DNA from 2 places in the Pseudoclavibacter sp. JSM 162008 genome. Region 2 is predicted to be linked to the other one. Evidence: riboswitches for the same ligand, from Rfam matches in the RefSeq annotation. Region 2 holds a riboswitch; the other holds the start of a gene.
The links. A riboswitch is a leader RNA that binds a small molecule or an ion and turns the genes downstream of it on or off. The one in region 2 is predicted to bind thiamine pyrophosphate.
Positions count from the first base shown of each region.

Region 1: another riboswitch for thiamine pyrophosphate. It lies ahead of ABVF28_RS08885 (YkoF family thiamine/hydroxymethylpyrimidine-binding protein); the one in region 2 lies ahead of ABVF28_RS02505 (ECF transporter S component).

Region 1 is NZ_JBEWYX010000008.1:135,336-138,726, reverse strand. Features, by position in the region: gene ABVF28_RS08895 (ABC transporter ATP-binding protein) at 1-620, opposite strand, end outside; gene ABVF28_RS08890 (ECF transporter S component) at 610-1,200, opposite strand; gene ABVF28_RS08885 (YkoF family thiamine/hydroxymethylpyrimidine-binding protein) at 1,197-1,838, opposite strand; TPP riboswitch at 1,866-1,973, opposite strand; gene ABVF28_RS08880 (VOC family protein) at 1,999-2,340, opposite strand; gene ABVF28_RS08875 (LLM class flavin-dependent oxidoreductase) at 2,463-3,391, shown strand, end outside.
Region 2 is NZ_JBEWYX010000002.1:217,554-220,944, forward strand. Features, by position in the region: gene ABVF28_RS02500 (ABC transporter ATP-binding protein) at 1-1,058, opposite strand, end outside; gene ABVF28_RS02505 (ECF transporter S component) at 1,064-1,717, opposite strand; TPP riboswitch at 1,769-1,878, opposite strand; gene ABVF28_RS02510 (spore germination protein GerW family protein) at 1,903-2,235, opposite strand; gene glgX (glycogen debranching protein GlgX) at 2,385-3,391, shown strand, end outside.

The DNA.
Region 1 (3,391 bases), on a different contig from region 2:
AGCACGACCGTCGACGCGCGCGCTGTCGCGGCGTCGATGGCTCGGCGGACGGATGCGATGCCCTCCGGGTCGAGCATGGACGTGGGCTCGTCGAGCACGAGCACGCGCGGCTGGGTGACGATGGCCGCGGCGAGGGCCACCCGCTGCGTCTCCCCGCCGGAGAGCGTCGCGGAGCGTTGGTCGATCAGCGTCGACGCTCCGACGGTGTCGAGAGCGTTGGCCACGGCAGGACCGATCGACGGGGCGGGCCACGCGTGGTTCTCGAGCGGGAAGGCGACTTCGTCGGCCACGTCGGGGAGGCACACCGACGAGGCCGGGTTCTGCGCCACGACGGACAGGTTCCGCGAGATCGTCGGCACGTCATGCTCCTGCGTGTCCATGCCGCAGACGCGCATGGTCCCGCTCACCTGCGCTGGCACGGCGTGGGGGATGACCCCGCTCAGCGCCTGCAGCAGCGTCGACTTCCCGGAACCGGACGGCCCGATGACGAGGACGTGCTCGCCCGGCTGGACCCGCAGGTCCACCGGCCCCAGCCCGTCGCCCGACGAGTGAATCACCTCGAAGCCGTGCGCCTCGATGTCGAACTCCGGGCTCTCCGAGGGCGCCGTGTCAGGCCGCACGGCGCACGGCCAGGGGCTTCGTGTCCTGCACGATCGCGAAGTTGTCGAGCACGCCCGTGCGCACGAGTGCGTCGACGATGAGCTTCGCGAGGAGGCCGCCGAGGATGATGCCGGACGCGAGCTGGATGCCGAACCGCAGGAACAGGATGTCCTGCCCGTACCAGCCGGAGCGGAACGCCGAGTAGAAGAACACGAGGCCAGCACCGAGCGCCCCGGAGATGGCGTACCGCAGCCAGCCGTACTTCCTGTACCGGCCGATCGCGAAGGGCAGCTCGCTGCCGACGCCCTGGATCGCGGCCGCGACGAACAGCAGAGGGCCGACCGCCGAGCCGAGGAAGACGACCTCGATGACCGAGGCGAGCACCTCGGCGATGACGCCGACGAACGGCCGCCGGATGATGGCGATCGCGATGGGCGCGACCAGCAGCCAGCCGCCGAAGAGGAAGTGCTGGGCGAGGTCACCCGCCGGCCCCATGGCGATCGAGAGCGCCGTCCAGGCCTGCACCAGCGCCCAGTAGAGGAATCCGAAGACCGTGCCGAGCACGACCATGAGCACGATGTCGCGCAGCTTGAGGCTCATGCCCGCGCTCCCGCTGCTGCGCCTGCCGCGTGGCTCGGGCTGTTGAGCGAGATCGTGAGGTGGCTCGTGACGTGCTGCACGTGCGCGCCGACCCCGGCCCAGGCCACGACGACGGTCTCGAGGACGCGGCCGAGGTCCCCGCTGAGCTTCGTGACGAAGTGCTCGGATGCAACGAACGTGCCGCTCGCCTTGGCCGTCTCGATGGCGGCGTAGATCTCCCGCATGTGGTCGGGCGTCCGCGCATCCGCCCCCGCGTCCTCGAGCGGGTACAGCGCCCATTCGGCGCTCGCGAAGCTCCCCGTGTGCCGCCCGCGCGGGGCGTCCACTCGCCGCGGCCCCGCGCCGCCTGGCAGCTCGCACACCGCCTCGCCGGGGCAGCCGCGAGAGAGCAGCACCTGGACGGAGGCGTGCAGTCCGGTCGCGGCGACGTGCTGCGTGAGGTCGGTGAGCCACCGCAGCAGCGCCTGCTCGTCGCCCCCGGCGTACGTGCTGACATCGCCCGTCTCGAGGATCAGCCCCGAGGAGTCGGCCGCGTCGACCGCGGCGAGGATCACCTCGACGTAGCGGTCTGACATGACCGAGAGCGTGACTCTCGCCCCCACCCCGAATGCGAGTGGGTCTCGAGTGATGGATTCCATGTGCGTGCCTTCCGTCGGAGCGTGACGGCACGGGTGAGTCGACTCCCTTCGCTGGCATTACCCAGATCAGGTTCAACGGTCGGAGTTCGAGTACTCCCTCTCAGCCCGACTCATCGGGCTCCCGTGCACGGCCACACTGTAGCCCCGACGGTGCGCGCGGCTAGCTCGAGGCACTCGTGAAGACGACGTGATTGCCCTCGGGGTCGAGCACCTGGAGGATCTGGAAGTGAGTGGCGTCTTCGATCCCGCCGTGCTCGATCTTCGCGGCGTCGAGCCGCGCGGCCACGCTCTCAAGGTCGTCGTCGTTGAACACCACGGTGGATTTTCCAGAGCGACTCGAGTCGGCCCACAGCTGGAGGCCGGCCTCGCTTGTGAAGTGCCACTCCAGGAGGCCGGGCATCGGATTCTCGTCGGGACCCCGCCCGAAGAGCCTCCCGTAATATTCCGTAGCCTGAGCCAGGTCCGACACGGTGATCTGCGCGAGCACTCCGTTGATAGCCATGCGTCCCAGCATGCGCGAGAAGGGTGCGAGGACCCTCAACGAACATGTCCCCGCGTTTCGACGCGTAACGGGCCGCGACGGGCGCCGTGGACCGAACTCGGGGCGCGGCCTAGCGTCGCACCATGACGAACCCCAACCGAATCCACCTCGGCGTCGCACTCGATGGCGCCGGCATCCACCCGGCGGCCTGGCGGGAGCCGAGCGCTCGCCCAGACGAGCTCTTCACGCCCGAGTACTGGGTGGGGCTCGTGCAGCTCGCCGAGCGGGGCCTCCTCGACTTCGTCACCATCGAGGACTCGCTCGCGCTCCAGAGCGGCGAGTTCCTCCGCCAGGACAACCGGACCGACGAGGTCAGGGGTCGCCTGGACGCGCTCCTCATCGCCGCCCGCGTCTCGCCCGTCACGGAGCACATCGGCCTCATCCCGACCGTCACGACGACGCACACGGAGCCCTTCCACGTCTCGAAGGCCGTCGCAACCCTCGACTACACGAGCCTGGGCCGTGCGGGCTGGCAGGCCCGTGTCTCGCCCGGTGCGGAGCACGCGCACTTCGGACGTCGGGATGCGCCGCTCGTCGGCGAGCTCTTCGCGGAGGCCAACGACTTCGTCGAGGTCGTGCGCAGGCTCTGGGACAGCTGGGAGGACGACGCCGAGATCCGCGACGCCTCCACCGATCGGTTCCTCGACGCGGCCAAGGTGCACCGCATCGAGTTCGAGGGCAAGTGGTTCAGCGTGCGCGGACCGTCGATCACACCCCGGCCCCCGCAGGGGCAGCCGGTTGTCGCCGCGCTCGGTCACGCCGAGGTGCCGTACGAGTTCGCGGCAGCCAGCACCGACCTGCTCTTCGTGACGCCGACCGACGTCGCCTCGGCCGTGCGCATCCTGAGCGAGGTGCGGGCCGCAGAGAAGAAGGTCGAGCGGGACGGCGAGCTGTCGGTGTTCGTCGACCTCGCCGTGTTCCTCGACGGGCCGGAGGAGACGGGGTCCGCCCGCCTCAACCGCCTCAACGCGAAGGGGCGCGCGCTCGGAGAGCCGCCGGCGGTCTTCGCGGG
Region 2 (3,391 bases):
TGCGGACCCGCCGGAGGAGCCGTACGGAAGCGGCCGAGCCCCCAGCCGCCGCGGCGCGCACCCGCGTCATCGCCCGCATCCCGGAGCGCCTGCGTGGCCCGCACCTCGCCCTCCACGGGCGTGAGCAGTCCGGCGAGCGTGAGCGCCAGCGTCGTCTTCCCCGCCCCATTGGGGCCCAGCACAACCGTTGACTCCCCCGCGCGCAGGGTCGCCGACAACTGCGTGTGCAGGGCATGGTCGGCCCGACCGAAGCCGAGCCCGTCCGCGATCAGCAGCTCCTCCCCAGGCGAGAGAAGGGCACGCGGCACCTGCGGTTCGTGGCCGCCGATCCACACGCCGGCGGCGAGCAGCGACTCGCGGTGCTGCTCGAGGACCAGGTCAGGGGTGCCGTCGGCGAGGAGATGCTGCTCGCCCCCGAGCACGACGACCCGGTCGACGCTCGAGCGCCACACGTCCACCCGGTGCTCGATGACGATGAGCGTCGCGCCGGACGCCTCCGCTGCGCGGACCACCGCCTCGCGCACCTCGTCCACTCCGGCCGGGTCGAGGTTCGCGGTCGGCTCGTCCAGCAGGATGAGGTCGGGGCGCATGGCGAGGACACCCGCGATCGCAAGCCGCTGACGCTCGCCGCCGGACAGCTGGGCCGTCGACCGATCGAGGGGCATCCGCAGCCCGACGGCGTCGAGCGCCTCGCGCACCCGCGCCCACGTCTCCGCCCGTGGGACACCGAGGTTCTCGCAGCCGAACGCGACGTCGTCGCCGATACGGGCGAGCACCGTGTTCGCCTGCGGGTCCTGCAGGACGAGACCGACCGTGCCGCGTGCATCGCTCGGGTGCTTGCCATCGACAAGCAGTGAGCCGAGCTCCTGCCCGTCATCCTCATGATCGCCGAGCACCCCCGCCAGGGCGGCCAGGAGCGTGGACTTGCCAGCCCCCGACGGACCAAGCAGCAGCACGGCCTCGCCAGGCTCGATCGTCAGGTCGAGCTCGGCGACGGCCAGCTTCGCCCGGTCGGCGTGGCGCCAGCCCCACCCCCTCGCCTCGACTCTCGCGCCCACGAGCGCTAGCCGATTCGCTTCGAGCTTCTACCCGCAGCGAAGCGGTTCAGTGCACCGGTCGCCGCGAGCGCGCGCGTCAGGAGCCAACCGACGACGCCAGCGAGCACGGCACCCGAGAGGACGATCGAGACGAGGTAGATGGTGAGGAACTCCGGACCCTTCTCGATGTTCGCGCTGAGAAAGAGCTCGAGCGTCCACGCCGCGACCGCAGCCCCAGCCCCAGCCAGCATCGCGACGCCGAGGCCGAAGCGCTTATAGAAGAACAGCAGGAAGATGAGCTCAGCGCCGAGCCCCTGCGCGATGCCCGAGTACACGGTCTCGATCGACCACTGGCTGCCGAGGAGCATCGAGACGCTCGCCGCGAGCACCTCGACGAAGAGCGCCGCGCCGGGCTTGCGGATGATCAGCCCGCCCAGCACCCCGCCCAGCAGCCAGATACCGACGGCGATACCGCCGACACCCGGCGTGAACGCATCCATGACCGTGAACCACGCGTAGCCCACGCTGTTCCAGACGATGAAGATGAGCCCCGTCGCGACGCCGAGAACGGCGGCCGTGACGATGTCGATGACCCGCCAGCGGAAGCGGCTCCTCGGCGACCTCGCCTGAGCCGGCCCCTGCGCTGGGGAGGTGTGAGATGGAGTTGAGGAAGTTGTCATGCGATGTGCCCTTTCGAGTGAAAGTGCACGGGCGCAGAGCCTGGGGTGGCTCTGCTCGGAGATGTGCCTCCCTGCGCTGGCATTACCCAGATCAGGTTTGACGGTCGAAGGCTTGTGCCTTCCTCTCAGCCCGGACTACCGGACTCCCGTGAACACCTCCAGTATAGGCCGAAGCGAGCCCCGAGCTACTTCTTGAGGGCCTTGATGAGACGCGGAAGCGCGTGCCCGACCGTCCACACCAGCGGAATCGAGACGACAAGCAGCGTGATGATGTTCGGGCGGAAGCTCGTGCCGAACTCGTCATCGACGTACGCGCCGACGGGGACCGCCATGCCGCCGCCGCCACCGCCGGAAGAGTTCTCCTGCCCCTCCTCGTTGCTCTCGCCGCCGCCGTAGCCGTACGAGACGAGGGCGACAGGAAGGATGGTGGCCTTGCCAAGCTCCACCTTCTCGCCGTAGGCGAGCGTGACGCCGAGCTTCTTGACGGAATCGGTGAGGTTCTGCGTGAGGTTCGTCATGCGGCCAGCGTAGGTCGTCGACATGCCTGCCAACCAGGAGAACTCCTGTGTGCTGGCGGGCGAGAGCGCTCCCACCCTTTGGTAGCTTTAGTGCCTGCATCCACACGCGATGTTCTTCGGTGAAGCAAGATGAAGCAATAGGAGCGTGCATGAAAACGTGGCCCGGAAATGCCTACCCCCTCGGAGCGACGTTCGACGGAAGTGGCACGAACTTCGCGATCTTCAGCGAAGCCGCCCACAAGGTCGAGCTCTGCCTCTTCGACGACGACGGCAACGAGGAGCGGGTGAGGCTCCACGAGCGGGATGCGCACGTCTGGCACGCCTACCTGCCGCACGTGCAGCCGGGCCAGCAGTACGGCTACCGCATGCACGGCGACTATGACCCGGCGACCGGCAGCCGCTGCAACCCCGCGAAGCTCCTCCTCGACCCCTACGCGAAGGCCACGACCGGAGACATCGACTGGGACCAGTCCCTCTTCAGCTACAACTTCGGCGACCCAGACTCGTTCAACGACCTCGACTCCGCGCCCCACATGATGAAGGGCGTTGTCATCAACCCCTACTTCGACTGGGCCGGCGACCGGAAGCCGGGCATCCCCTACAACGAGTCCCTCATCTACGAAGCCCACGTGAAGGGCCTCACCCAGCTGCACCCGGATGTGCCCGAGGAGATCCGGGGCACGTACGCCGGCATCGCGCACCCCGCGATCGTCGAGCACCTCAAGCGGCTCGGCGTCACCGCCATCGAGCTCATGCCCGTGCACCAGTTCGTGCAGGACAGCACCCTCATCGAGAAGGGCCTCCGCAACTACTGGGGCTACAACACCATCTCGTTCCTCGCCCCGCACGCCGACTACGCCTCCCAGGGGACGGCCGGGCAGCAGGTGCAGGAATTCAAGTCCATGGTGCGCACCCTGCACGCCAACGGCATCGAGGTCATCCTCGACGTGGTCTACAACCACACGGCAGAGGGCAACCACCTCGGCCCCACGCTCAGCTTCCGCGGCATCGACAACGCCGCCTACTACCGCCTCGAAGAAGACGACAAGCGGTACTACACGGACTACACGGGCACCGGCAACTCGCTCAACATGCGCCACCCGCACTCGCTGCAGCTCATCATGGACTCGCTGCGCTACTGGGTCACCGAGATGCA